3 regions of the Viridibacillus sp. FSL H8-0110 genome follow, and region 1 is predicted to be linked to each of the others. Evidence: riboswitches for the same ligand, from Rfam matches in the RefSeq annotation. Region 1 holds a riboswitch; each other region holds the start of a gene.
The links. Region 1 has a riboswitch for cobalamin ahead of MHH98_RS19875 (ribonucleoside-diphosphate reductase subunit alpha). Riboswitches for the same ligand answer to the same signal wherever they lie in the genome.
Positions count from the first base shown of each region.

Region 2: another riboswitch for cobalamin. It lies ahead of MHH98_RS14275 (Ig-like domain-containing protein); the one in region 1 lies ahead of MHH98_RS19875 (ribonucleoside-diphosphate reductase subunit alpha).
Region 3: another riboswitch for cobalamin. It lies ahead of nikA (nickel ABC transporter substrate-binding protein); the one in region 1 lies ahead of MHH98_RS19875 (ribonucleoside-diphosphate reductase subunit alpha).

Region 1 covers NZ_JBBOPJ010000001.1:4,011,359-4,021,809, reverse strand. Annotated here, with positions in the region: gene MHH98_RS19900 (undecaprenyl-diphosphate phosphatase) at 1-104, shown strand, start outside; gene MHH98_RS19895 (response regulator transcription factor) at 236-946, shown strand; gene MHH98_RS19890 (ATP-binding protein) at 936-2,294, shown strand; gene MHH98_RS19885 (PepSY domain-containing protein) at 2,296-2,985, shown strand; gene MHH98_RS19880 (PepSY domain-containing protein) at 3,077-4,255, shown strand; cobalamin riboswitch at 4,492-4,670, shown strand; gene MHH98_RS19875 (ribonucleoside-diphosphate reductase subunit alpha) at 4,851-7,076, shown strand; gene MHH98_RS19870 (ribonucleotide-diphosphate reductase subunit beta) at 7,089-8,129, shown strand; gene MHH98_RS19865 (globin-coupled sensor protein) at 8,323-9,618, shown strand; gene MHH98_RS19860 (2-hydroxyacid dehydrogenase) at 9,744-10,451, shown strand, end outside.
Region 2 covers NZ_JBBOPJ010000001.1:2,847,510-2,857,960, reverse strand. Annotated here, with positions in the region: gene MHH98_RS14315 (2-oxoglutarate dehydrogenase E1 component) at 1-55, shown strand, start outside; gene odhB (2-oxoglutarate dehydrogenase complex dihydrolipoyllysine-residue succinyltransferase) at 85-1,338, shown strand; gene MHH98_RS14305 (hypothetical protein) at 1,468-1,647, opposite strand; gene MHH98_RS14300 (methyl-accepting chemotaxis protein) at 1,874-2,695, opposite strand; gene MHH98_RS14295 (potassium channel family protein) at 3,022-3,378, opposite strand; gene MHH98_RS14290 (CAP domain-containing protein) at 3,699-4,541, shown strand; gene MHH98_RS14285 (ABC transporter ATP-binding protein) at 4,679-5,458, shown strand; gene MHH98_RS14280 (DUF4083 family protein) at 5,528-5,707, opposite strand; cobalamin riboswitch at 5,952-6,130, shown strand; gene MHH98_RS14275 (Ig-like domain-containing protein) at 6,360-8,171, shown strand; gene MHH98_RS14270 (patatin-like phospholipase family protein) at 8,995-9,852, shown strand; gene MHH98_RS14265 (DNA alkylation repair protein) at 10,002-10,451, opposite strand, start outside.
Region 3 covers NZ_JBBOPJ010000001.1:2,924,598-2,935,048, forward strand. Annotated here, with positions in the region: gene MHH98_RS14655 (Type 1 glutamine amidotransferase-like domain-containing protein) at 25-723, opposite strand; gene MHH98_RS14660 (DUF6886 family protein) at 750-1,274, opposite strand; gene MHH98_RS14665 (hypothetical protein) at 1,353-1,670, shown strand; gene MHH98_RS14670 (ABC transporter ATP-binding protein) at 1,944-2,753, opposite strand; gene MHH98_RS14675 (ABC transporter ATP-binding protein) at 2,757-3,734, opposite strand; gene nikC (nickel transporter permease) at 3,731-4,582, opposite strand; gene nikB (nickel ABC transporter permease) at 4,579-5,517, opposite strand; gene nikA (nickel ABC transporter substrate-binding protein) at 5,554-7,185, opposite strand; cobalamin riboswitch at 7,339-7,524, opposite strand; partial or broken gene MHH98_RS14695 (hypothetical protein) at 7,890-8,087, shown strand; gene MHH98_RS14700 (class I adenylate-forming enzyme family protein) at 8,212-9,681, opposite strand; gene fabG (3-oxoacyl-ACP reductase FabG) at 9,694-10,434, opposite strand; gene phaZ (intracellular short-chain-length polyhydroxyalkanoate depolymerase) at 10,448-10,451, opposite strand, start outside.

The DNA.
Region 1 (10,451 bases):
TATCGATTAAATTCTTCTTAAAACTTATCGACAAAATAAAATTAACACCATTTGCCATCTATCGAATTATTTTAGCGATTGTATTAGCAATTATCGTGTTTTAATGAAAAGTGAGTCTACCTTTTAAAAAAGGTAGGCTCTTTTTATTTGGGAAATTTGTATAACGTATAGTCCTTCTCATGGAATTTTCATAATGACATGATACTATGGAAATAAAAAACGGTTGGTGAGAATAATGGCTGAGCGCATATTAATCATAGAAGATGAGGAAAAAATTGCACGAGTGTTACAACTGGAATTAGAATTTGAAGGTTATGAAACGGGAATTGCCCATACAGGAACAGATGGACTTATTTTATACCGTGAACAGCAATGGGATCTCCTACTACTGGATATTATGCTTCCAGGTTTGAACGGGCTGGATGTATTGAAGCGAATTCGTGCAACAGAATTTAATACACCTGTTATTATGCTTACTGCAAAAGGTGATGTTGAAGATAAAGTGGCTGGACTGGATCTTGGCGCTAACGATTACATGACAAAACCTTTTGAAATAGATGAATTACTAGCACGAATTCGAGCGGCACTCCGTTTTAAACCTCAGCAAATGGAAGTTACTGTAGAACAAGATGAGTTTTTCCATGAGTATGCAGACTTGTCTATACATGAACAGACGCGTGAAGTAAAAAGAAATGGGAAATTAATTGATTTAACACCCAGGGAGTATGAATTACTACTCTATTTAATTAAAAATCCAAAACAAGTTCTTTCACGAGAGCAAATTTTAGATGCTGTATGGGGGTTTGATTATTACGGGGATACGAATGTCGTAGATGTTTATATTCGTTACATTCGTCAGAAGGTGGATAAAGGCAGTAAACAACCACTTATTCAAACAGTCCGTGGTGTCGGTTATGTATTAAAGGAGCAGGTGAATGAAGCTTAAGACTAAAATTCATGTTTTCTCGTCGCTTGTTATGTTGATTATCCTTGTACTTACGATGGTTGGAATTTACTTCTTATATGAAAAAATGGCCTATGACACAGAGTATAATCAACTATTATCTGAGTCAACAGAACTTGTAACGTCTATTAGCCAGACAAGTAAAGTAAATGACCCAGCTACTATATTACGCGCATATATCCCTCCAAGAGGTGCAATAAGAGCCGTTGATAATAATGGTAAATCACTCGTTACGGTACAATCTACTGAAGGTATTGAGGATTATCATCCCAATATTGATGGGCATAAACGATATTCAGTGGAAAAATACGAAGGTATCCCAGTGTTATCAATGAGTATGCCTGCAATTTGGGTTGACGGTTCTGTTGTACACATACAAATGCTACAGTCCATGAAGGATGTAGCGCGAAATTTAGAGTTGTTACGTCTTGTCTTACTTGGTGTAACAATTATTGCGACAATTCCTATTGTGCTCTCAAGTATGACGCTAGGGCGTATCGTTACTAAACCAATTCATCGGCTAATTGCAACGATGCAGGAAAGCCAAAAGTCAGGAACCTTCGAAAAAATAAATGTAGAAAATGAAGGCAGAGATGAAATGGCTGAAATGAGTCGTACATTTAATGAGATGATGTGCCAGTTGGAGCAAAACTTTCGTAAGCAAGAGCATTTCGTTTCGAATGCATCTCATGAATTAAAGACACCTTTAACTGTAGTTGAGAGTTATGCTCGTCTATTGAAGAGACGTGGTTTTGATAATAAAGAAGTTGCAAATGAAGCGGTACAAGCAATTTTAAGTGAATCCATTCGTATGAATGAAATGATTCAACAAATGCTTGAATTAGCCAAAAATAAAGAACAATCACCATTATCCATTGAATCAGTTGATATTTATAAAGTATTAGAGGATACATTACATCAAATGCATCAAGCTTATGGCAGAGAATTTAACTTACTAGGTAAAGGTCCAGTTATATCGAAAACGGATGAACAAAAAATTAAACAGCTATTCTTTATTTTCTTAGAAAATGCACGCCATTATAGTGAACGTGAAATTAATGTAAGCATAGCAAAAGAGGGATCGCAATTAGTCGTTCGCATTCAAGATTTTGGTCAAGGCATTGCCCAAGAGAATATTCCACATTTATTTGATCGTTTTTATCGTGTTAGTGAGGATCGCAATCGCAAAACCGGTGGTACGGGTTTAGGACTAGCTATTGCACATGAGCTTGCTGAGCGTTTAGCAATTAATATTACTGTATTAAGTACGCTAGGTGAAGGAACTACAATCGTCTTGCGATTTGAAAATAGTAATGAGGGGGAACGATGATATGCGCATTCGCGAAAAGCTATCAATACTATTCATTGTGACACTCATCATTATTGCGACGATTCTTAGTATCATGATTTGGAATAAACTAACGAAAGAAACACCTCTTACAACTGAGGAAATTTATAATAATATTGAAACGATGTATGGAGGGGAAATTATCTCTTTCCTTACTATAAACGATCAATATCGAGTGCAGCTTCAAAGAAATAGCAAGCTTTATCAACTCGAAGTTGATGCTGAATCAGGCAAAATCTTATTGATGAAGCAGAAAAAAACAGCTGTTAAAGAAAAAATAAAATATCTACCAGAAACTGAAATACGAAAAATTATAAAAGAACAATATGACGGGAATATAAAAAAAATCTCACTCAATACAAATAAGGAAGACCCCGTATTCCAAATAGAAGTAGTAAATGGTAAAGAGCATATTAACTTATTAATAGATGCAATTAATGGGGAAGTTTTATCAGAAATTCAAGCAGATGCAGAGCAAGATTCTTCACTTTTATCTAAGGAACAAGTGATTACTATTGCTAAGAAAAAACTGAATGGAACTGTAGAAGAAATTTCTTTTTACGATACGAGTGATGGCGGATATTATTTAGTGGAGATTGAAGGTAACGACAAAGATGCAGTATTTCAAATCCATGCTATTTCCGGCAAAGTGTTATCCATTACGTGGGATTAATAATTTCTCATCAAATTCTAATCTTATTCTCCTTATTCTTTCATTTTCATTGTGTAAAGTATAAGTATCAACAAAGAGGAGGAACTTAATTATGAAAAAAATGATTACAGCATTAGCAATTACGGGGTCACTTGCAGTATCTGGAGTAGTTGCGGCAGCGGGCATTCAAACTAACTCAGGTAAAATTTTATCGTCAGAAGAAATTACGAAAAAAGCACTTAGCTACGTAAAAGGTACAGTATACAAAGTAGAGTTGGACAAAGAAAAAGGTGTTCAAGTATATGAAATTGATGTGCGAGGCAAAAGTAAAGAATACGAATTAACATTAGATGCTAAAACGGGAAAGTTACTAGAGAAGAAAACAGAGACTACAAAAGTTTCTAATTCAGTAAATAATAAAAAAGTAATTGGTTTAGCAAAAGCGAAAGAAATAGCATTGAAATCGGTTAAGGGCTCTGTAAAAAAAGCGAAGTTAGATCGTGAAGATGGTATTTACGAAATTGAAATCATTAGAGCTGGATATGAATACGATTTTGATATCAATGCGTACACAGGGAAAATTGTGAAAAAAGAAAAAGAGAGAATTTCAAAAAAAGTAGTAACTGGAAAAGTGATTGGTTTAGAGAAAGCGAAGCAAATAGCTTTAAATAATGTTGGTGGTACTGTACAAAAAGCCAAACTAGATAAAAGTGATGGCGTATACGAAATCGAAATTATTAATGGTACAACAGAATATGATTTTGAAATCGATGCAAAAACAGGGAAAATCCTTAAAAAAGAATCAGAAGTAGCTGACGATGTAATCACAACTACTAAACCAAATACTCCTAACACTGGCGATTCAGCAAATCCTTCAACACCTGCAAAAGTAATAGGCATTACAAAAGCCAAAGAAATTGCTTTACAAAATGTTAATGGTACAGTAAAAAAAGCAGGATATGACCGTGAAGATGGCGTATATGAATTTGAGATTTTAACTGCTGATTATGAATATGATATCGATGTCGATGCAGTAACTGGGAAAGCTATGATTACAGATAAAGAAAGAATTACAAAAGTACCAAATCCAACAACAACTTTCATCGGTGAGCAAAAAGCTTCTCAAATTGCTTTAACAAAAGCAAAAGGAACAATTACTAAAATTGAATTAGATGAAGAAGATGGCGTTTATGAAATTGAAGTAAAAGATGGCATGTATGAATACGAATTAGAAATTGACGCTAAGACTGGTGCCATTCTTGATTTCGAAAAAGAGTATGAAGACGACTAATCTTTAATAAAATAGTTCTTTGGCTACCTAAAATATAATTTTGGGTAGTTTTTTATTATTTTCATACTTAAAAACAATCCTAACCTACTGTTTTGTAAAAATAAAATAGACTTTATAGGAAATTATAAAACATTTTTCGTAGGTCTTTTGCTTTCATTTACTTTAATTTTACGATTCTACTTGTCTGATAGGAACACAATATGTTAGATTAGATTAATCAATAAAACACAATATATAGTATGTGAGCGAAAAAAGGTACCATATACGGTTTAAAAGGGAATTCGGAAGAGAAACCGAAGCTGTCCCCGCAACTGTGAATGCGGACAACTGTCAATTAACCACTGAGCAATGCTTGGGAAGGATGACAATTGGATGATGCATGAGCCAGTAGACCTGCCTTTTTCGCATGACGACACTTTCTTCGGGGGTTGAGGAGTTGAAGCGAGAGACTTTACATTGAACAATTTACTTTTGATTACAAAAGTATTTTTTTGTTGTGATTTCGCCTGCTTCCAATTTTAAAACCTAGAGCGATGGCTCTGCCGAAGAAGGCAGATTCATCGCTTTTTATATTTGTAAAAAAGGAGACGACAATATGGTCCAATTAATGACATATGAAAGAGCAATATTATTATCTCAATTAGAGGAAGAGTTTGGTAGAGAAGAAATTAGCCAGCTTATTAGAAAGTCTGAACGCTGGGAAAATAAGAATCCAGAAGGAACTGACGCTGAATGGACAAAGGCGATGAGCTTAGAAGCGTTAAGCTTTTTAGATGAAGAAGACACATATTGGACATTCGTTGCAGCTCGCTTATTATTGGCGGGTGTTTATAGAGAAGCATCTACAGTACGCCAATTAGAAGTAGGACAGGTATACACAGCATTTGCTATACAAGTTGAGAAGCTTGTCGAAAAAGGTTTATATGATCCAGCTTTAACAAAATCATATACAAAACAGGAACTTGAAGAAATTGGTCTAATGCTTGAACCTAAACGAGATGAAATCTTTACATATATCGGATTGAAAACATTATTGGACCGTTATGTTACGCGAGATTATGACAAAACACCAATTGAATTGCCCCAAGAGCGTTGGATGATTATAGCGATGACACTTATGCAAAATGAAAAAACAGATCGCCTTGCGAAAATTAAAGAGTCTTACTGGGCAATGAGTAATTTATATATGACGACTGCTACTCCTACATTATCAAATGCAGGTAAAACGCATGGTCAATTATCAAGTTGCTTTATCGATACAGTAGATGACAGTTTACAAAGTATTTATGATTCAAATACTGATGTTGCGACACTTTCGAAATTTGGCGGTGGTATCGGTGTCTATATGGGGAAAGTACGTAGTCGTGGATCATCTATTCGTGGCTTCAAAGGAGCTTCAAGTGGTGTTGTTCCTTGGATTAAACAATTGAATAATACAGCAGTATCAGTAGATCAATTAGGTCAACGCCAAGGCGCGATTGCTATTTATCTTGATATTTGGCATAAAGATATATTCCCATTCCTTGATTTGAAATTAAATAACGGTGATGAACGTATGCGCGCACATGATATTTTCACAGGCGTTAGTTTACCTGATATTTTCATGGAGGCTGTTGAAGCACGTGAAGATTGGTACTTATTTGACCCGCATGAAATTCGCGAAGTAATGGGCTTTAATCTAGAAGATTACTATGACGAAAAACGTGGACAAGGATCATTCCGAGAGAAATACGAAGCTTGCTTAGCGAACCCAATATTAACGCGTGAAGCTGTACCAGCAATTGATATCATGAAACGTATTATGCGTAGCCAATTAGAAACTGGTGTGCCGTTCATGTTCTACCGTGATGAAGTAAACCGTAAAAACCCAAATAAGCATGAAGGTATGATTTACTCAAGTAATTTATGTACGGAAATTTTCCAAAACATGAGCGCTACTAAGTTCGAATCAATTACATTAGAAGATGATGTTATTGTAACGCGCCGCAAACCTGGAGATTTCGTTGTATGTAACTTATCATCTATCAATCTTGGACGAGCTGTACCTGCTGAAGCTTTAGAAAGATTAATCCCAATTCAAGTGCGTATGTTAGATAATGTTATCGACTTAAATCGTATTCCTGTTCCTCAGGCAGAACGTACAAATGCACGTTATCGTGGTATTGGTCTTGGTACATTCGGTTGGCATCACTTATTGGCACTGAAGAGTATTGCATGGGAATCTGAAGAGTCTGTAGAATTTGCGGACAAGCTTTACGAGCAAATTGCTTATTTAACAATACAAGCATCAATGGAATTAGCAAAAGAAAAAGGTCAATATCCATTATTTGAAGGTTCGGACTGGCAAACAGGAGAATACTTCACAAAGCGCCAATATAAAGGCGAAAAGTGGGCTACATTACAACAAGCAGTTGCTGAAAATGGTATGCGTAACGGCTATGTAATGGCTATTGCGCCGAACTCATCAACATCAATTATTGCAGGAAGTACGGCGAGTATCGATCCAATTTTCCAAAAATCGTATTCTGAAGAGAAAAAGGATTATAAGATCCCGGTAACTGTTCCTGATTTGAACCAAGAAACAACTTGGTATTACAAATCTGCTTACTTTATTGATCAAAATTGGACTTTAAAACAAAACGCAGCACGTGCTCGTCATATTGACCAAGGTATTTCGTTGAATATATATGTACAAAACACGGTAAAGGCTAAAGAATTATTAGAATTGCACTTAAATGCTTGGAAACTAGGCATTAAAACGACATACTACGTTCGCTCAACGTCGGTTGAATTATTAGAATGTGAATCATGTGCAAGCTAGGAGGAACTAACGATGACAAAACTAGAAAAACGAAAATTAATGGATAAAACAGCTCCAAACCGTTCGACAGGTATTGTAAACGGGAGCTCTTCAAATATATTAAACTGGGATGATGTTCGTTTTAGCTGGGCATATCCAAAATATAAAAAGATGCTAGGTAACTTTTGGACTCCTTTCGAAATCAATATGGGGAACGACATTAAAGAGTTCCCAACATTAACAGCGAATGAAAAAGAAGCATTTATGAAAACAATTGGATTACTTGCAATGTTAGACAGCGTTCAAACAGACTATGCAGGAAAAGTGGCAGATTATTTAACAGATTCTAGCTTAAATGCTTTAATGATTATCCTTGCACAGCAGGAAGTAATTCATAATCATTCTTATTCATATATTCTTTCAAGTTTAGTATCAAAAGATGAGCAAGATAAAGTATTTGATTTCTGGCGTACAGAACCAGTCCTTGAAAAACGAAATGACTTTGTTATTAAAGGATATAAAACATTTTCTGAAGAGCCTAATATCGACCATATGTTAAATTCCATCGTCTATGACGTCATTTTAGAAGGTTTATTCTTCTATTCTGGCTTTGCATTCTTCTATCATTTAGCACGAAACCAAAAGATGGTAGCAACGAGTACGATGATTAATTATATAAACCGTGACGAACAACTTCATGTTGACCTATTCGTTAAAATCTATAAAGAATTGTTGGAAGAATATCCTGAATACGATACGCCAGAGCGTGCTAAGCAAGTGGAAGATATTTTCCGTGAAGCAGCTGCACTTGAAATTGAATGGGCACATGAAGTCATTGGAGACAAAATTGATGGCTTAGATGTAGATGATGTAGAAGATTATATTTATTTTTATACGAATGTACGCTGTTCACAATTAGGCTATGAAAGACCTTTCGAAGGCTACCGCAAAAATCCAATGAAATGGATCAAAGCTTATGAAGATGTTGATTTAGGGAAAACTGACTTCTTCGAACAACGTTCTCGTCAATATGTGAAGGTAAATGTTCAAGATAATGGTTTTGATGAACTATAAAAAGTGAAATAATAATATGAAGATGGGCGCTTTAGACAGCGCTCATTTTTTTGTTGTACACATAGTCTTTAGACCTATCTATAATTATGATAGAAAAAACTTATTAAATAAATATCGTAATAATAGATATAAAGGTGTGTTTTTTGATATAGTTTAGTAAAAAGTATAGATATTTTAGGGGTGGGCTAAGTTTATGTTGTCGTTCAAACGTAATAAGGTAAATAAGATGATTCTTCCGGAAGTGGACATAACGAAAACTGGGGTTTTTATAAGCGATCAGGAACGTCTACACCAAATAGATTTATTAAACTTAACAAATGAAGATTTACGTATCGCACGTCAATTGAAACCTACAGTGGAGAAACATATAGTCGAAGTTGTAGAGCAATTCTATGCATCAATTGAAACCGTCGCTTCTATGAAGGAACTTATTCAGCAACATAGCTCTGGTGAAAGGTTACGTCAAACATTACGACAACATGTAATTGAAATGTTCGATGGGATTATTGATGATACATTTATCGAAAAACGCACTCGTGTAGCGAAAGTGCATGTTCGAATTGGATTATATCCAAAATGGTATTTAGCTGCATTCCAAAAATTAGAACATAATTTAATCGAGAAAATATATGGCTTAGAGTTGGAGACTACCTTAGAACGTAATGTTATTGATTCTGTGAAAAAATTAATTAGCTTTGAACAACAAATCGTCCTTGAAGAATACGATCAATTTTCAAATCAATTATTAGAACAACAACAAGAAAAAACGCGTATGTATGTAAAAAATGTTATGGGTAGTATTTCTAGTAACTTAGAATCGCATTCTTTACATACTTCAGAGTCTGTTGAGACATTAATTGCAAGTACTAGTGAAGTGAATAAACATGTGAAGAGCAGTATTCAAGATGCAAAAGGTACTCGAGAAGCATCCGAAAAAGGATACGAGCAAATGCTTCTACTAAAAAAACATACAAATGAAATTAATGAAAAAACGAATGAAATGTCAAAAATGATTCATGCGCTAGACGCATCTTCATCTGAAATTCAAGCAGTAATCGAGATTGTAAAAAATATTGCAGGACAAACAAATTTGCTGGCATTAAATTCAGCTATTGAAGCTGCTAGAGCTGGTGAGCATGGTAAAGGATTTGCTGTTGTGGCTGATGAAGTACGTAAACTTGCAGATCAAACGAAGAAATCTGTCGAACAAATTGCAAGTTTAATCGGTGTATCCAGTGGTGTAACCAGTCAAGTAGTTACAGCTATTCAAGATATACAAAACCTTGTAACTAATGGTATTGAAGAAAATGAAAGATCGATGCAAGAATTTGAGAACATCGGTAAGGCTGTAAATATAACCATCCAAGATTTTCAAGAGGTAGAACAACGAATGGATATTCTATCGAATGTCGTAACAACTATAGGTGAAACTTCAGAACAATTAAAACAAGCTGCTACAGAATTAGAAACAACGGTGAGAAAGTTTTAATGAATATTACTGTATTAATAGAAATGTTAAATTTATCTATTAAGATAGTTTTTTTATGCTTTTTAATCGGAGCACTTTGAGAATATGATAAGCTTTCACTAAGTTCTTTAAAGGAGGCAATTTAGATGAAACCGTTAGTTTGGATTACTAGACAATTACCAGAGGAGAGCATATCACCACTCCGTGAAATAGCTGAAGTGAAGATGTGGTCATCTGCGGATCAACCGATGCCCGCTGAAGAATTGAAACAAGCAGCTGGTGAAGCGGATGCAATGTGGGTCATGATATCTGATCAAATAACGCGTGAAGTTATTGAAGTGGCGCCAAAGTTAAAAATAATCGCTAACCTAGCAGTTGGCTATAATAATATTGATATTAAAGCTGCAAAGGAAAAAGGTGTTATTGTAACGAATACACCCGATGTCTTAACAGGAACTACAGCGGATTTAGCATTTGCTCTAATGCTAGCAACAGCTCGTAGAATCCCAGAAGCAGAGCGTGAAGTACGAAATGGTAAATGGACAGGTTGGTCTGTTAACCAATTAACAGGGATGGACATTCATGGTGCAACTTTAGGTGTCGTAGGAATGGGGCGTATCGGAGAGGCGGTAGCAAGACGCGGAATGGGTTTTGATATGAGAATTTTATATCATAATCGTACAAGAAAGCCTGAAGCTGAAGAGAAGTATGGTTTTGAGTATGCGGAGCTAGATACATTACTGAAAGAATCGGATTTTGTTGTGCTATTAACTCCGTTAACACCTGAAACAAAGGGCTTAATCGGTAAAAGTGAAATAGCATTGATGAAAAACAGCGCAATTCTTATTAATGTT
Region 2 (10,451 bases), 1.2 Mb from region 1:
AGATTCATACAAAGCTGAACAAGCACGTATTATTGAAGAAGCTGTAACTCGCTAATAGCGAATATTTTGAAGGAGGAAATTATTGTGGCTGAAATTATTGTCCCGGAATTAGCAGAATCTATCACAGAAGGTACGATCGCACAGTGGGTGAAAAAACCTGGTGATAAAGTAGAAAAAGGTGAGTTCATCGTTGAACTTGAAACTGATAAAGTAAACGCTGAAATTATCTCTGAAGAAGCTGGTATTTTGAAAGAAATCCTTGCTGAAGAAGGCGATACTGTATTAGTAGGTGCTGTAATTGCAATCGTTGAAGCAGGTGATGCTGCTGCAACTCCAGCAACTCCAGCACCAACACCAGCAGCTGAAGAGGCTGCACCGGCACCAGCTGTAGAAGCACCAAAAGCTGCACCAGCACCTGTAGTTGTAGAAGAATCATCTTCAACTGAGCGTGTAATTGCTAGCCCAGCTGCTCGCAAATTAGCTCGTGAAAAAGGAATCGACTTAGCATCTGTATCTCCAGTAGATCCTCAAGGTCGAGTTCGCGTACAAGATGTGGCTGCACATGGTACAGCGCCAGCTGCTCCTGCTGCAAAACCAGCTGAAGCACCGAAAGCTGCTACTCCTGCAGTTGACGAATCTCGCGTGACAGTTGAAAAAATGTCTCGTCGTCGTCAAACAATCGCAACTCGTTTACTTGAAGTAAAACAAAGTACGGCAATGCTTACTACTTTCAACGAAATCGATATGACAAACGTTATGGCACTTCGTAGCCGTAAAAAAGATCAATTCCAAGAAAAGCATGATGGAACTCGTCTTGGTTTCATGTCATTCTTTACAAAAGCAGTAGTTGCTGCACTTAAAAAATATCCATACGTTAATGCTCAAATCGTAGGTAATGAAATCCACCTTAATAACTTCTATGATGTTGGTGTTGCTGTATCTACTGACGATGGATTAGTAGTACCAGTTGTTCGCGATTGCGACCGTAAAAACTTCGCTGAAATCGAAGATGCAATCGGTGGTCTTGCTAAAAAAGCACGCGACAAAAAATTACAAATCGCTGACTTACAAGGTGGTTCATTCACAATCACTAATGGTGGTGTATTTGGATCATTAATGTCTACACCAATCATGAATGGTACTCAAGCTGCTATCTTAGGTATGCATACAATCCAAAAACGTCCAATCGCTGTTGGTGATGAAGTACAAATTCGTCCAATGATGTACGTTGCACTATCTTATGACCACCGTATTATTGATGGTAAAGATTCTGTAGGATTCTTAAAAACTGTAAAAGAATTACTTGAAAACCCTGAAGACCTATTATTAGAATCTTGATTTATAGCCTAAACCTTTTGTAAGAAAGTAATAAGCCCTACACACCTTTTGAGAGTGTGTAGGGCTTATTTTTATTAGGTGTAAAGAGAAGTAGTAACGGACGAAAAATAACCTAATGCGAAGCTTAAATTAAGTTATATTAACATTCGTTTTTATTGTTGAGCAATGTTGCTTTTGTGAACATGCGTAGATTGATAAAGTAGATAATACTGTTTCCTTTGAAGCAGTACTAAGTAGTTCGGTCGCTATACGTTGTAGTTGATAGGTTTCAATAGTCGTCAATTTTTGTGGATTTAACTGTCGTTCCATGCGCTTCACCTCTTATATTCATTATAAGAACATTCGTTCCTTTATTCAAGGGGAATATGACAACAAAATCGGACAAATTTGAAATGTTTTTAAGAAGAAAAGAAATAAAAATGAATTTAGAGCAAGATAGAGAAGTTAATGGAGGGTATATAATTAGCTCATTGATTATAAAGCATTCAATGAGCTAAATCGTATTGCTATCTAAAAACTCATGGAGTGAAAAAATTCATCGTAATGTTTCTTTCATTAATTGCCCCATTTGATTGCTGAGTAATCCTAGCTCTTCAATAATTGAGCTGAAGTCTTGTACTAGCTCAGCTTGTTCATTAGAAGCAGAATTGATCTGACTCATACTGCCCATTAAGCCTTGTAAATTTTGCGTGATATTTTTCAGTGAATCTTCAATCTTTTCGGTAGCCGACTTTGTTTCTAGAGATAGTTTTCGAACTTCTTGAGCAACAATATTAAATCCAGCACCATGTTGACCTGCTCGTGCAGCTTCAATTGAGGCGTTTAACCCAAGCAAATTCGTTTGTTGAGAGATTGATTTGATAAAATCTGTAACGCTATGAGAAGCTTCTGAATCAGCAAGAGCTAGACGAGATTGTTCGGTAATTTCAGTACTTGTTGCTGCTAGCTCCTCTGAATGAGAGGCAACAAGATGTACTTTATCCTGTAAACCTAGGACAGCATTTTGTAGATGATCCATATAAGATTGTAATTTCTCTTGTTTCTCCATTGAAAATACTAAACTAAAAGCTCCAATTACATGACCATTTTCTTTAATTGGATATATGTTAGTGTGAAGTAAGACTCCGTAAAATTCGGCTGGTATATCTCTTTTAACGTTTTTCCCCGTAAAGGCTTGTCGTAATTCTTCAGTATCTTCCATCGTGTCACCAGTCTTTACTCCTAGATCAACTTTAGTTCCTGGAGACGCAAAGTAAACCTTGTTTTGACCACGCTCAACAATACTCACAAAGATTTCATTATTGAATGCCATTTGTATGTAAGGTGTAGCTTGTTTTAAGACTTCTAATAAACTCAAACAAAAAACCTCTCTTCTATATACTAGTCATCTGATATAAGTGCTTTGTATCTACAATTATTTCGTGTATAGATAAAATTGACTATATTTATAATAGCGTATATTAGATATAGAGTAAATATTTCGATTATTCGAAAGGGGGAAATTGTGAAAAAATACTTAGTATCGACAAAAATTAAAGGGAGAAATGAGACTACTTCTAAAAAAATCTCAATTTCAATTCGTGTAACAAAAAAATCCTTTTATAAGTAAGTGTTAATACTGATAGAGTATTGAGCAATTAAAAAATAAAAAGGTCGTCTTTTAAGACAACCTTTTTATTTTGATTATCTTCTTTTTTTTAAATCAGTAGTCGGTTCATCTGTAGACTTAATCATGGTCTTACCAAGAGTCAATAAAGTAAGAAACATAACTCCAACACCAACTGCTAAATAAAACATCGTAAATACTTTACCCAGATTTGTAGTTGGTGTGAGCGAAGTATCTACACCACTCGGAATCAGACTGACAACACAAAAGTATATGGCATCAAGTATAGACCATCCTTCTACTTTTGTATAAAACATCGTTCCTGACAAAAGGATAAAAAATAAGGTTGTAAACAATGAAATAAATAACGGTTGCTTAAAAGCACGGATTAAAGCCTTTAAAAGACGTTTTGTAGTTAATATAAATGAAATCATACATTCTCTCTTTCTATTGCTATATGAAACTAGTATACAACAGATGGAATATATATGAACAGTTTTAAAGAGTAGGTCTAAGTATCTGCGAAAGGTTGAAAAATTAATAATATAAAACTATTTTTGGTCTTTGAGACCATAAATATTTGATAATATGATATAGTGATTAAAAATTGTAGTCTATACGATTCTTTTTTAATTGATATTAATAAAACGACTATATTTAATGTGGAACTCTCCGAAAAAACTATTGAGAGTGTTGCTTACATTGAAAATATACCGTTTTAAAAATTAGATTCGGAGGAATTAAGTTGAAGAAAATGCTAAAAAAACTAAGCGTCCTTTTCATGGCGATAATCTTTTTAGGCAGTTTAGCAAGTCCAATTTATGCTAAAGCAAGTACGCCAAAAACAAAAAAAGTAACACTAACTGAAAAGAGTAGATTGTTTACTAAGCAAGGCGGATATGGAAGAAAATCAACAGTAGCTGCAAAAAAGAAAGTAACGATTATAAAAACAACTAAAGATAAATGGATGCAAACAAAAGATAAAAAGTGGATAAAAGACGGTTTTACTGGTGATTATATCTATCTATCGAAAAAAACAACGACTTATAAAAAAGAAAAAGGATCGAAATCAGCAAAGAAACTTGCAGCTGGAATTTATAAAGTGAGTGTTGCAAATACAAATGGTTGGATCAAAGTCAAAAAAGGTAGCAAGACATACTGGATTAAATCTGGTAAATTTGTCGACAGTTACATTGATTTAGGAAATAAAAAAATGCAAGATCAAATAGTTACTATTTTAAATAAAGAACGTGCAAAAAAGAAACTGAAACCTTTAAAACAAGATCCTAAGCTTACAAAGCTAGCGATCATTCGTTCATTAGATATGGAGAAAAATCGCTATTTTAGTCATACAAGTCCAACTTATGGAAGCTGGTCTAACCTCCTGAAAGGGTCAGGTTATAACACATATGCATCAGGTGAGAATATTGCAGCAGGTTATTCTACTGCAACAAGCTTTATGAATGGTTGGATGAATTCCCCTGGTCACAGAGCAAATATACTATCACCTAATTATCAAAAAGTTGGAATAGGTATTGTTGTTTCAGGTAAAAACGCTCAATATCCAACATATGGAACTCAAATTTTTGCAAAATAGCTATAACCCCCCCTCTTGTCTAACCACATGAGGGGTTTTCTATTTGGAGAACTTCTTAACAATTTTCTCACTCTCAACCTCTTGTTTAGTGAATATTCAGTTATAATGAAATGAATATCTATAAAGGGGTTTTTGAAATGGTATTACATATGAAAGAGGTATGTTTGAAACGAGAAGGGCAATGGATTCTAGAAAATATTAATTGGCAAATAGAAAAAGGGGAGCATTGGGTATTGTACGGTTTAAATGGAGCCGGCAAATCAGCTTTGTTGAATATGCTATGTTCTTATTATTTTCCGACAAAGGGTGATTTAAAGGTAGTAGGAAGAACATTTGGGAAATCCGTTTTAGGAGAAGAGCTTAGAAGGAAGATTGGCCTCGTATCATCAGGACTTCAACAAAAATTAAATCCCAATGATAGTGCATTTGAAATCGTTCTTTCAGGTGCTTTTGCTTCGATTGGTCTATATGAAAAGCCAACACCGGTTATTCGGGAAAAGGCAATAAGTATATTGAAAAAACTAGGGAGTATTGAATACGCCGATCGTGATTATCAAACTTTATCGCAAGGAGAAAAGCAAAGAATATTGATTGGTCGTGCCTTAATGGATGATCCAGAGTTACTCATATTAGACGAGCCTGCTACTGGGTTTGACTTCATAGCTAGAGAACAATTGTTAAAAACAATTGGTGAAATTGCAGCTTTAGAAAGCGGACCAACAATAATCTATGTCACACATCATATTGAAGAAATTCTACCGGTTTTTCAGAAAACATTATTATTAAAAAAGGGCCAAGTATTTGCTTCTGGAAGTACAATCGATATGCTAACAAGTGAAAAGCTTTCTTCATTTTTCGATATTCCAGTAGAAGTTATTTGGTACAATAATCGTCCATTATTATCAAAGCGGGATTAAATGAACTTAAAAACTAACTGTTGAATTTAGTATTAGATACAACAGCTAGTTTTGTATTTTGAATAATAATTATTTAGACTGCTTTTCCAATAACATGATAATCTTATCCAATTTTTCATTTAGTTCGGTAGATTCATTCTTAGGAGTTGTATTTATAATGATTCTTCTAATAAATAGCATAAAAGAAATCGTACCTAATATCATTAAAGCAATGACAATAATTATTAGCATATCTCCAACATTAAACAATTCATCCCTCCTTCAACCATACATGCTTTTAAAAAGGATATTAATTCAATTTTAACATGTGTAACAGGAATTATGTGATTAACATATTAAAAGATTCATCGATAAATACAATTTTGAAATAAATATACATACGTTTCTTTCTTTATTTGTATAATTATTTGATGTGTTATGAGTAAAATATCAAAAACTAATCAAAATGCGATAGATTAATTTCCAATATTATGATAAGTTTATATTAAGTGAATATTGTATGCCAGAATTAGATGTAGTACATACATAAAAGGGAATTCGGTGAAATGCCGAAGCTGTATCCGCAACTGTAAATGCTGATGAAATAAGGAAATACCACTGTTTTATACGGGAAGGTCCTTAAAGTAAATTGATGCATAAGCCAGGAGACCTATCTAATTCATAGCGTATATCTACTCTTCGGAATAAAGTGAGATTACGGCAAAACAATCTATATTAGACAATACTGTTGTCCTATATTTCTTTGTATTTATGCTATTTCTCTATGGAGAAATAGCTTTTTTCATTGTTAAGAACTTTTAATTTCCAACATTTAATATATGAGTAAGAGTTAAATAGTCGACTAGCATGAAAAAGCCGAATTCCGAATCCAACAAATCTAAATAAAATCGGAGGAATTCAAATGTTAAAACGTTCATCTAGTATGGTGTTAGCTTTTGTTATGCTACTATCACTATTATCGCCGTTTACAGCTCAAGCTGAAAATAATATGGTAGTAAACAATGAAGACCATACTTCTCAAACAACATCACCACAAGTAATCAAAGAAAAACTAGTGAACTCTTTAGAGAAGGCAAAACAATATTATATTATAAACAACCAAACTATTAGTTCTAGAGTAATCAGTTCCCACAGTGGCTACTGGTCATTATCAGCAATGTATGCACTAGGCATGGATATTAAAAACTACAAGTGGGCAGAGGGCTCAGAAGTTACTAGTGAACAATCTTATTGGATGAAACCAAAAGCGGCTACTTCAAGCACTTCAAATGAAGACGCAGGTACTATTATTGGTGCATATATTCTAGGATTAGATCCAACAAATCTTGGACAACGCAACATTGTTGAAGATTTACAAAACAAACAAAAGGCTGATGGTAGTTTTTTCACAGCATACGGTGAATCTTGGGCATCAATTGCGCTAGGCTTAGCAAATGCAGACTATGATAAAGCCAAACATTTAGAAGTAATTTTAAAGAAACAAAATAATTCAGGATTATTCTCTGGATTTGGTTCATCTGATGACTTAGATGTAACAGGTTGGAATTTAACTGCATTAACGTTATTAAATAATACTGATAAGTCCAATGAAACAATTAACGAGTCTATTAAAAAAGCAGTAGATGGTATTCATGCAAAATATCAAAAAGATGGTTTTGTAGATAATTCAAACTCAATGGCAAGTATTATTATGGGACTAGCTACAGCTGGAGAAGATTTAACAGCTGACAAATGGAGCTATGAAAAAGACGGTAAAAAAGTTAACATTCTTGAAAAAATGATTGATGATTATCAATTAGAAGATGGTTCGTTTAAATGGATGATTAAAGATTCTAAAACAAACTTAATGGCTACTGAACAAGTAATCATTGCGTTAGCAGACGCATTGAATGGAAAATCAACATTTGCGAGATTAGCAGCTGGTGAAATACCAGATACTAATCCACCAGTGGAAAATCCAGATACTGAGGGCCCAACTGAACTTACAGTGGGAACAATTTCAAACAAAACAACATCAGTAACAGGAACAACAGAAGCATATGCAACAGTCTCAATATACAATGGAACTAAACTTCTAACATCAACAAAAGCTAACAATAAAGGAACTTTCGCGTTAAAGATTCCTGCACAAAAGGCGAATGTGAAATTAGTAGTAAAGACTACAGATGAAACTGGCAATGCTGGTGTAACAAAAACAATTACTGTACTAGATAAAATTGGACCAACAAAACTTATAGTAGGAACAATTTCAAACAAAGCAACTACTGTAAAAGGGACTACAGAAGCTAAAGCAACAGTTTCTATTTATAAAGGCTCTAAACTACTTACATCAACAAAGGCAAGTAGCAAAGGTAACTATACGCTGAAGATTACAAAACAAAAAGCAAACGTAAAATTAGTCGTAAAAACGAAAGATACAGTAGGTAATAAAGGCGTATCAAAAACAATTATTGTAAAAGATAAAATTGCACCAAAAAAACCAACAGTATCTAAAATCACATCGAAAACTACAAAAGTAAAAGGTATAACTGAAGCAAAAGCAACAATTACAATCTACAATAGTAAACATAAAAAAATTGGCTCAGCTAAAGCATCAAGCAAAGGAAATTTCAGTGTGAAAATCAAAAAACAAAAAGCAAATACTAAACTATCAATTTATGCGAAGGATCTAGCAGGAAATAAAAGTAGCAAACTTAGCGTGAAAGTGAAGTAACGGTAGTATGAAAAGGGGCTGTCCAGAAAGTCGGTGAATACCGGCCTTTGAGGGTAGCCCTATTTCTTTATAATTGAATCTGTTTAACTTGATTGTTGTTTTTGGCTAATTAAGAAGCATATTCAACTTAAAGCTTATTTGGCTTGATCTCTATAGATAATGAGAAATTGATCGCAACGAAATATCTTCGAAATTATTAAAGTGATACAATTGCATTTGATACAGATGAACAAAGCCTAAAAATGTTTTTGATTGAAAGAAGTTTAAATTACCTAAATATAAAGGTTTTTGAAAAATTTTATAGAATAGTTCTCTTAGTGCAATACCTAAAAGGAGTTGAGTATTTGATTACCATTTTAGAGAACATTATGGAATTAGCTTTCTTATTAATATTCATTTCTAGCGCAATTTATTGTAGGCATCTTAAATTAACTAAGTGGAAAAGAAGACTTTCTAAAGGCGAAATGACAATGTATATAATTACTTCAATTGCACTTCCAATGTACGCAATTACTTATTTTATTCTCCTTCTTGGAACATAAAATATGCTGTACGATCTTATTCGTTAATTTAACAAAAGAACGAGTTTATTTAAACATTCAAATCACGATAAAAGGTATAGATATCGGAGTTGGCCAATATATTAGGTACAACTCTATTTTTTATGTAAAAACAACAATGAATTTTAACATATGTTGATAAAACTAAAGAAAAGCGGATGAAAAGAAATTTGAATCCAAGCATTAATATACTGTTTTAGCTTTTTTCTAGATGCAAGTGATATGATAAAATAATAATAGAAATATAGTGAAAGAGTGATTTAATGCAGGTCAATGTGAAGGATACAAGTTTAGTACTTGAGGGCGGAACATTCCGTACGTTATTTACGTCAGGTGTCCTCGATGCTTTTTTAGATGAAGAGATTATGATGCCACATGTTGTCGGTATTTCAGCAGGGGCTATTAATGCCTGTTCTTATGTGTCAGAGCAAAAAGAGCGTTCACTTCGCGTCCTTGTTAATTATCGTCATGACAAACGCTATATAGGCGTTCGTAATTTTTTGCGAGAAAGAAGTTTATTTGGATTAAACTTTGCTTACAATATAATTCCAAACGAGCTAGATAAATTTGATTGGGATAGATTCCAACAATTCGAGGGAACAGTAAAGTTTGGTGTAACAAATGCGTATACAGGGGATATAGAGTATAAGGACGCACTTGATATGGATAAGGAATGTACGTTACTGCGCGCTACCTGTGCAATCCCTGTATTGTTTCCAGAGATTAAAATAAATGATACACCATACTATGATGGGGGATTAGCAGATCCAATTCCTATTCAGCATTTAGTAGATGAAGGTTTTGAAAAGCATGTGCTTGTGTTAACCCGACCTAAAGGCTATAGAAAAGTAAAAGATCGTCAAAGTAAATTAGTTATGAAGCTCCTTCGTAAACGATATCCCAATTTAGTAAAAAGCATGGAACAGCGTGTGGATCATTACAATGCCTCGCTCGATTATTGCGAACGATTGGAAAAAGAAGGAAGAGTCTTTATCTTCAGACCAGATGCACCCTTAAATAGTTTCGAAAAAGATTTAACCCAAATGCGAGCAAATTATGATATGGGCTATCAGCAAGCCGCGAAACAAATGGATGAATTAAAGGCTTTTTTAAATATATAAATGAGCAAAAAAACAGATTCTCATATTCGAGAGTCTGTTTTTGCTTTATTAGAAAGAAGTATTATGAGCCTAAAGTATAGTTGGCTTGTCGTATTAATAATCTACAATGAGCATATGAAAGAATTGAAAAAAACATAAAATCATTGAATTTATTTATCGTTGTTTTTTTCTTCAGTCAATACAAACTCGATTCCAGCCATTTCTACTCCATTAATGACAATGGCTATTCGATGTTCACCTGGATAGTGTTTTCTAGTAGATAACTGTTTAAAAGAATGACTTCTAGTATAAGTATATTCTCCAGGTAGATACGTATTTTCTGTTATCTTAAAGAGCTTTCTTCTTGTTATACCATTTGCTTTCATAAAATCAATGCCATATTCGATCCGAAGTTTTGCTGCATCTATAGTGGGGTTGGCAAAAGTGAACTGAAATGTTAATGATTCACCAATAGCTAGTTGATCTGTTGAAAGTTCAAACTCATTTATTTTAACAATAGGATTGTTATGGAATCCAAACAATGTGAGTGTAGTCGGGTCTGCTTGTCTAAGTAGGGTTCTACAAGCATGTTTGATAATCCAATCTGTTTTAGGGTTATG
Region 3 (10,451 bases), 1.1 Mb from region 1:
ATATTATTGAGATACTATAACTCCTTAAAGTTTACCTAGGAATTCGGTTGGCAATTGTTTCTCTACAACTTTATTTTCAAGTATGACTTGATACGCTTTTGCTTTAGGTCTTGAGCTAACAATTTTAGCTATTTCGTCATCAATGTAATGTATCGCCACACCGTCATCAGCTGCTATGCCTGCTTTGATGAGTTGTGATTTAATAAAATGATGGTAAGATGGTCTTCTATCTTTTTCTCCATCATAATGTGGGCAATGACTTCCATTTAAAAATCCTAAACATTGAATTGGTTCAAGGCCATCTCCATACGAATCTGTAATGCTTTCTTCAAACCAGCAAATAGCTCCTGCACTAATACCAGCAAGAACAATACCCTTTTCCCATGCTTTTTTTAAGATTTTATCTAGACCCCATTCTCTCCATAGAACCAATAGGTTTTTTGTATTTCCTCCACCTACGTAAATAATATCTTGCTTTAATATGAAGTCTTCTAAATCTCTAGTTGGTGGATTAAACAAAGATAAATGAGTTGGTTTGCAATTTTGAGTTTTAAAAAAATCATAAAACCTTGCTATGTAATTGTCAGCATCACCACTTGCTGTAGGTATAAAGCAAATTTTCGGATTATCCTCTTTCGACTGACTAAGAATATAAGAATCTAATAATGGGTTTTCAGGCTCCATTGAAAATCCGCCGCCCCCAAGTGCAATTATCTGTTTCATAGTTTTCATCCTCCATTCAACTATTGTTAGTAACCTCTAGGGGTAGCAAATTTCATCCTGCACATTGAGAAACTTAAAGTCGAATGTAGAATTTCATCATGAAGTTCCCACAGACTTTCTGCCGTTTTTAGTTCTACATTTCGTTTAGAAAGCGCTTCAATCAAATCGGTTATTTCCATACAGTTAATCGGAACTTGTTTCTTTTCGCTAACATAATATCCTGCATTTTCATCAAGTAAGTTAAATTCCATTGAATCAAATTCATATAAATATAGCTTTGTATCTCTCATTTTTTGTAGCCATTTGTTTTCAACAACTACTACATGATTGCTGGAGCTAGATGAAAGATATCGAGTTTTATCTTCTTTTGTTGTTTCTGCATTAATATGAAAACAAACACGGGGGCAATTCCTTGGCGTCAAGAAATTTGGTAGACATTTTTCATTAATTGCCCAAACGAGCCCTTTTGTCTGATCTAAATCCTGACGGGAAGGTATTCTAGGCTCAAAAACTCCGATACTTCTTTCTTCACTTACATGAAAAAGTCTCATATTAACCTCCATTAAATTTTAGTAAAAATATTCTATTTAGCCCTATTATTAGAATATCATAATATGGGGGTGAATGAGTTGGGATATGATGCCCAGTCGAAAAAAGTAAAAATTTCTACAGATCGCGAGATTAGAATTCCTGAAGAGTTTTATGAAGAATTTTCATTAATTGATGAGGTTCAAATTTCTAAGGTGAATGGTGCACTAATAATTACGCCCATTATTGATCCTGTTTTCGAGAAATATAAAACGCTCATTATGGAGCAACTGACAAAAGCAGGTTATACCGGTCAAGAGTTAACGGATAAGTTCAACGAGTTACGAAAGCAAGTACAAGTGAATGATGGATTTACTCTTTTTATGAACGTTAAGCCAGACTTTAAAAAGCAAGAATAAGTAAAATCAGGTAGCTTTATTCATACAAGTTCCATTTTATCGCTTATTTCATCAAAAAAACGTAGCAAGATAGGTATGTTTTCTATCCTATCTTGCTACGTTTTTACTTGGTTTTGTTAGTACCTACCCTCGATTTCATACGACTAAAGTATTACAAACAGGTTGCTACTAATTAAAAAAATATCAACTGAATGCAAATAGTAAAGACTAAACCATTTTGGCTTAGTCTTTTTCATTATCTACTATTAACTTTTTAGTAAAATGTATTAATAATTATATTTCCTCACATTTCATATACCCAGGAAACGGAGGTAGAACAGAGGATAACAACTTTTTAGAAACAGGATTTGCTAATTGTTCAAGCTGCTCCATATCATCTAGCCTTTCAACAATCTCGCCTTGATGCATCACAACTAAACAGTCAGCTATGTAATTGACCGCCTGTAAATCATGAGAAATAAAAAGATATGAAAGTTGAAATTCTTCCTTTAATTGTGCCAAAAGATTTAATATCTGTATTTGAACGAGGGCATCTAATGCACTTACAGCCTCATCAAGTATGATTAACTTTGGTTTAAGGGCAATTGCTCTAGCAATATTGATTCTTTGTAGCTGCCCTCCGCTGAACTGAGAAGGGTATTTATGTATGTCTTCCCGCCTTAACCCGACCTTCTTCAAAAGCTCCAGCACTTGCTTTTCCTCTTCTGCCGACGAGAGCCTTTTGTAATTTCTTAATGGCTCAGCAATACTTTCACCTATAGTAAGTCTTGGATTAACCGCACTATAACAATCCTGAAAGACCACTTGGAGATTTTGGCGTAACTCTTTTAATTCTTTTGAGTTCAAATTATGTAGATTCTTCCCTAAAAAACAGGCTTCTCCCTGATCCGGCTTTTCAAGTCCTAAAATAATCTTTCCTAATGTACTTTTGCCTGACCCGCTTTCTCCGACAATTCCTAAGCAAACTCCCTGTTCCAAAGTAAGTGAGATATCCTTAACCGCTTCTATCGATCTACGTTTCTCAAAAACCGAGTTCTTGAGAAAGAATGATTTTTTTATATTTTTCAATACTAGTAAACTCATTCTTCAATTACCTACACTTTCATGTATCTTTACACAGCGTACAAAATGATCTTTTTCATACTCTCTATACTCAAGATTGTAACTTATACACGAATGATTTGCTTCTTCACACCTATCTAGAAATGGACATTTTTTATCGTTATTTTTTGAATATGTACTTAAAGGGCTAACACTTTGTATCTTTTTTCGTGTTAATCCAAGCCTTGACTCTAACAAGACTCGAGTATATGGGTGCATTGGTTGATTGAATAACTTCAACACTGGTGCCTTCTCAACGATATAGCCACCATACATCACAGCTACTTCATCGGCCAATTGAGCAATCACCCCTAAATCGTGGGTTACTAATAAAATACCTGTATTATATTCTTTCTTTAACTTATCCAATTGTTTCAAAACTTGAAGTTGATTTGTCGCATCTAAGGCAGTAGTCGGTTCATCTGCAATGAGGATAGATGGTTTTAAAGACATGGTAATCGCAATCATTACTCGTTGCAGCATTCCACCACTTAACTGAAATGGATATTGCTTTAATACTGCCTTTGGATTAGGAAGGTCCGTTTTTTCAAGATATTCTACAGCTACTTTTCTCGCTAGTCGCTTTGTAATAGGTAAATGCGTTCTAATTGTTTCAATAAAATGACTTTCAATTGTTCTTACAGGATTAAAGGCGATCATAGGATTTTGCATGATCATAGCAATATCATTTCCCCGTACTTTCCTAATGTCTTCTGCTGAACATTCTAAAAGGTTTTGATTTCTATAATTAATACTTCCAAACTCAACTTTTACATTTTCAGGTAAAAGTCTTAATAAAGACATACACGTTAACGTTTTCCCTGATCCACTTTCTCCAACAATACCTAACACTTTCCCGGACTGGAGCGCAAAATTAACATCACGTACCGGATGAACCACTTCAAGAGGTGTTGAAACAGATATATTCAAATTATTTACAGTCAAAATCGGTTGATGCCTCATTCTACGCCCCCTCCAGCCCTTTTCATGTCTAAAGCATCTTTCAAAGCTTCACCAAACAAATTAAAGGCAATAACTACAATGAAGATCATTATCCCAGGGTACAACATCAAGGAAGGATAATTTCTAAAAAATGACTTACTATCATTAATCATCATGCCCCACTCTGCCTCTGGTGGTTGAATTCCAAGACCTAAAAATGAAAGACTAGAAATAGCTAAAATAACTCCTCCAATGTCCATAAAAACTAAAACAACAACTTGAGAAATGATAGCGGGTAAAATATGTTTCATTATAATAACAAACTTTGGTGTACCGCATATTTTGGCTGCTACTATATAGTTTTGTTCCCTAACACTGAGTACCATTCCTCGAATGACACGAGCATAAAAAACCCATTGAACAAGAACCATTGCTAAGATCAAATTAAAAAGACCTGGTCCCAAAATCCCTACTAATGCCAATGAAAGCAGAAAACTTGGGAATGCCATTAGAATGTCACAGATTCTCATAAATAGATAATCTACCTTACCACCTATAAAGCCCGCAATTATGCCAAGTGGAACACTAATAATCATCATGAATCCCATAACAAGGATAGCTGTACCCAGAGAGGTCTGAGTTCCAAAGATTAATCGCGATAATATACATCTCCCTAGATGATCCGTTCCTAAGGGAAACTGAGATGAAGGACCTTGTAGTTTTTGAGCGATATCAACAAGGTTTGGGTCATTAGGAGCCAAAAAAGAAGCAAAGAGTGCAACCCCAATCATACCTAAAATAATGATACTACTAATTATCATGAGCTTATGATTTAGTAGCGTTCGTTGCATCTTTATATTTAATTTCATTTCCCTTCCTCCAATCGTATACGTGGATCCAGGAAGGAATAAGTAACATCCACAAGGAGATTACAGAACACGAAAATTACACTCATAAACAATACACAGCCCTGAATCATAGGATAATCCTGATTTAAAATAGAGGAGACGAACAATTGTCCCATGCCTGGCCAAGCGAAAATCGTTTCAACAATTACTGCTCCGCCTAACATATTCCCAAAACTCATACCAAGTGCGGTTACTACAGGTAGGATGGATTTTTTTAAAACATGCCTACTAATAATTTGCCTTTGCCGCAAACCTCTCGCTCTAGCATATACAACAAACGGCTCATTCAAATTTTCTAGCACACTAGCTCGAAGTAATCGTATATACGTGCCGATATAGCCAAAAGCAAGTGTTAAGGAAGGAAGGACTAAATGCGCTAGTGTCCCCCTACCCAAAACAGGGAAAAAGTCTAACTTTACGGATAAAAAATAAATCAAGAGAAAACCAAACCAAAATGTAGGCATTGAAACACTAACAAAAGCTATTATTCTACTAAATTGATCTATCCATTTTCCTTTGTAGATAGCCGAAAGCACTCCAATTGGTAAGCTAATAACTACAATAAAGAAAAGCGCAGTAATTGTTAGCTGAATTGTAGGTACTAGATGCAACAAAATTTCGTCCGAGACTGCATTTTTGGACAGATAAGAGATCCCCAAATCCAGTTGAATCACCTTCACCAACCAATCAAAATACTGAATATATAAAGGGTTATCTAATCCGAGTTCGAGTCGCAAGTCAGTCACAGCCACGTCGGTTGGGGGAATATTCGACAATCTTAAATAAGCTACTGCTGGGTCTCCAGGAATTAAGTGCAATAAAATAAAAGTAATAATGGAGATTCCTAATAATATTGGAATTAGACTTGAGAGACGTTTAACTAAAAACCAACTCATGTAGCACTCCTTAAGTTATTATTAATAATTCTTGCTTCATTTAACATCAATTGTAGTTAAAGGTACCTCAGCTTCTTGAGGTAAAAAATCTAATCCGCTAATATTCTTGTGATATACAGCTACATTTGATTGGTAAGATATCGGTAAGTATACTGCTTGATCATGTAATGTTGATAAAATATCTGTATACATCATTTTTCTTTCTTTTTCATCTGTAGTTAAAAGTACTTTTTTAATTTTCTCGTCTATTTCCTTCTTTTCTGGTAATCCCAATAATGCAGTATAATCTGGACCACCATTTTCCGAATCTGTAGTAATTGAGGCTAAATAAGAATGCGGGTCAAAAGGTACGGCCCATGTTGATGTAAATAATATATCGTAATTACCTTGGAATGCAGTTGTCCAGAAAGTATTCGTTTCCTGACTAGTTAACTTAATATCAATTCCTAGTTTTCTAAAATCACCTTGTACAAATTCAGCAATCGACTTTTGGATGTTATCAGTACTATTAAATAAGAATTCCAGTTGCAGCTCTTTTCCATCTTTTTCTCTAAACGCTTTACCCTCTACTTTTTTCCAGCCTGCTTCATCTAATAACTGTTCTGCTTTCGCAATATCATAGTCATATGGATTTATATCAATCTTTGTGTAATCCAATACAGGTGGGAACAGTGTATCTGCCTTTTTTTCCATACCATAAAAAATATTATCGATTGCTGCCTGTTTATTGAAAGCATAATTGAGTGCTAAACGCACTTTATGATCTTTAGTTGCTTCTTTGTTTGTGTTAAATAGTAACGTTCTTGTAGCAGTAGGCTCTGATAATTTAGTTTCATATTTCCCTGAATCCTTTAAAAACTGGAAAGAATCCTGACTAATGACCCCATTACCAAAAATAAAATCAAGTTCGTTTTTCTCAAAAGCTAATACTCTAGATTCTCCGTCTGTAATGACTTTGACAACTACCTTTTCTACTTTAGGTTTAGTACCCCAATACTTTTCATTTCTTTTAAAAACCGCATACTCATTCTTCTTATATTCGCTAAGTACCCACGGACCTGTACCAATCTGAGATTTAAGTCCATCTTTAAATGTGTCTTGGCTGTCAGGAAAAGCAGCTTCTCCAACAAACCTCAAAGGCCTTATGTAAGTTAATTCTTGAAGCGTTGGATAATAAGAATTGTTCAATGTAAGTTTAAAAGTATATTCATCCAATGCTTCTGTATTTTTGATTTGGTTGATTAACTCTACCCATTCATGTTGTTTGCGATTATCTAAAATTGTATCGAAGTTTTTCTTTACAATTGCTGCATTAAACTTCGAACCATCAGAAAACTCAACATCTTTTCTCAGATGGAATACATATTCTTTGCCATCTTTCGAAATATTCCAGCTTTCTGCTAACCAAGGTTGAATTTCCCCTCCCTTCCCGTAGTAAACAAGTGACTCATATACCATAGCTTGGGAGAAAAACTCATTTGGAAAATATGTATGTGGATTTAAGTCGCCTATATCTCCAGTCATGGAAAATGTAACAACTTTTGATTGATCTTTAACAGACGCATTATCTTGTTCTTTTGCTTTGTTACTACACCCAGTAATAAAACTCGCGAGAATTACTAGTAGAACAAGAAAATTCCGTAGTATCTTACTTTGTTTAATAAACATGTTTAATCACCTTCATTTTTAGAATTTAAACTATTAAAAATACTGAAATACAAAAAAGCATTCCTAACCCAATTAAAAAGGTTAGAAATGCTCATAGTTTTAGATCAAATTTATCTCCTAGCACTCCAACACCTCCCTATCTCCCGTAGGTTAACAGCATTTTTAGAACAGGCAGGTCTTCTGACTTAGGTTCATCGCTCCAATGCGTCTTCCCGGATATTCCAGTGACTTATTTGCATGAGGCTCACCCTTACAGCGGCGGGACCATGTCGGATTTTCACCGACTTCCCTATTAAGTATTCGCTATTAAACGAACACACCTATTCCAATACTATATGTAATTTTTTTGTGGAAATAAAAAAAGTTTTCCTAATATAAAGTATATTCGTTATTACTACTTAAAGCTATATCAATTTAAAGACTTAATTTTATACAAAAGTTTTACCACAAAAATTGCGCGTTTTTTTTTGCAGTTACACATATCGTTGCTGGTTGTAAACGTTACATTGCCTTACACCTAAAGTGGAAAATTCCACATTTATGCTTAACAAGAAAAAATAACCTGATTATAAATAACTGGTTCGCTTTTAGAGTACTAAAACTAATTAGAGTATCAATTTTGGATTCAAAAGTGACACGATAACGTAAAGCGAATAAACGAAGTGCCGATTTCTATTAAAGTGAAATTAGCACTTCGTTTATTTTATCATTTCAATTCAAATAAAATTGAAAAATTAAGTAACTCAAATTTAAAGATAGAGATTGTCCAAAATGCAAATCATTCCTTGGATATTGAAGAATTCGATACAACAAATTCAATATTAGCTTTATCAAGGGTAGTGGAAAAACTTCAGGAAGCATTAAAGACAATTCAGTGCAATAATGAGATTATCAAAAGATAACCAATTTAGGTCTAATTTAATCCCTAAAATAGATGATAAAGAGGTGCTAATTGCACCCCTTTTTTAATGGTTATTTACATTTTTGCTCCTCAATTCCGAACCCGTTAATAACCCAACAGACCGTTTACATTTGAATCGTTTGAAGTTTCTTTTTATCAATTTTCCCTACATGTGTTTTTGGTAGTTCAGGGATAAAATAAATATTCCGAGGGATTTTATAACTACCTAGATGACTTCTACAAAGGTCTTGAATTTCTTTAACATTATTAAATGCATCATCAGATACGATAAAAGCCGTAACGATTTCACCCCAGTGACAATCAGCAATTCCTATAACTGCGACCTCTTTCACCTTTGGATGAGTAATAATACATTGTTCCACCTCTTGAGGATAGACATTTTCCCCCCCTGAAATAATCATTTCTTTTACTCGTCCTACGATATAAATATCTCCGTCCAGATCCATCTTCGCTAAATCACCAGTACGAAGCCATCCATTAATAATAGTTTTAGCTGTCTCTTGTGGATTCTTCCAATATTCGCTGAACATATGCTTTCCTTTAATATATAGTTCTCCTACTTCATCACGTCCGCATTCTCTACCATTCGGAGCTTGAATTTTAACTTCATTAAATTGCATACACTTTCCAACAGATCCTAGTTTTATTGCGGCCTCCTCTGGTTGAATAACAAAATTATTGGGACCAGCTTCGGTTAATCCATAACCCTCTTTAAATGGTACTCCCTTTTGTAAGAAGGTTTTATGCACAGTGATGGGACATGGAGCTCCACCTGATAAAAATACTTTTATACTAGGAAAACTTGTTTTCTTGAATTCTTCTGTATCAATCATAGATTGATACATTGTCGGGACAAATAACGAAATTGTTGTGCTGTAAGTATTCAATGACTGGATTGCTTCTTGAGGATTGAATTTATTTCCTATTACAACTGTACCTCCAGCCATTAATATCGGAATTGATAATGCATTCAAGCCTCCCGTATGAAATAATGGCATATAATTTAATGTGCAATCATCACTACTAATATTCCAACTAATAATAGTATTGAAGGCATTCCAATTTACCGCATCATATGATAAGATTACACCCTTTGGCTTTCCAGTTGTCCCACCAGTATATATCATTAACCATGCGTCTTTCGAATTCCAATTATTTGTTGGTACATCGAAGTGCTCTGCTAAAATCTCTATTGTAATTGGGTATGCTTTCATATGTGGGTTATTAGCAATAAGCTTCATAAATTGATCTTCATATAGTATTAAGGCTGGTGTACAATCGTCAAGAATATAGTCAAGTTCTGAATGACTTAATCTCCAGTTTAAGGGAACATAGATGTAACCACCGATGGCACATGCAAAAAGAACGGCAAATAGATCAATTCTATTTTCCGCAATCACGGCGACCCGATCACCTTTTTGTAGACTGCAGTTTTTTAGAAACATAACCCACTTTTTCACTTCATAGCCCAATTGTTTATAGGACCAGCTTCTGTTAGTAGCAATATCAATCAACGATGTTTTTTTGGGGGTAATGGCAGCTCTTTTTAATATCCATGATTGCTCACTATGCATAACTTCTCCCCCTTACATCATAATTCCACCATCAACCTGTAATACATGGCCTGTAATATAGCTTGCTTCTTCTGAAGCTAAAAATAGGTAAGCATTGGCAATATCTTTTGGAGCCGCTAAACGTTGTAAAGAAACGATGGATTCCATTTTCTCTAATACTTTAGATGGCATTTTTTCAACCATTGGTGTTCTAGTAAAACCTGGTGCAACTGCATTGACATTAATTCCTTTTCTACCTAGTTCTTTTGCCCAAGTTTTAGTCATCCCAACAATAGCTGCTTTTGTAGCTGCATAATTTGTTTGACCAACATTGCCGTAGACACCGCTGACCGATGATGTGTTAATAATTTTCCCATAGCCTTGTGCTACCATAGATGGCGTAACTGCTTGAGTACAATTGAAAACACCTTTTAAATTTACATCGATTACTTGATCAAACTGTTCTTCCGTCATTTTTGAAAGCATTGCATCATTTGTAATACCCGCATTATTTACTAAAATATCAATCTTATTATATTTGTTAATCACTTTTGCAATTACATTATTGACACTCTCACGTTTAGTTACATTGATAGGATAGAAAGCTACATCATAGTCATTTTCAAGGTATTTGGCTTCAACTTTATATCCGGCTTCTTCGTTGTAATCCGCAATAATAACTATTGCTCCTTCTTCTGCAAATCGTTTTACTGCTGCTAAACCAATTCCACTAGCTCCACCCGTAATCATTGCCACTTTATTTTGTAATCTCATTCCAATTCCTCCATTAT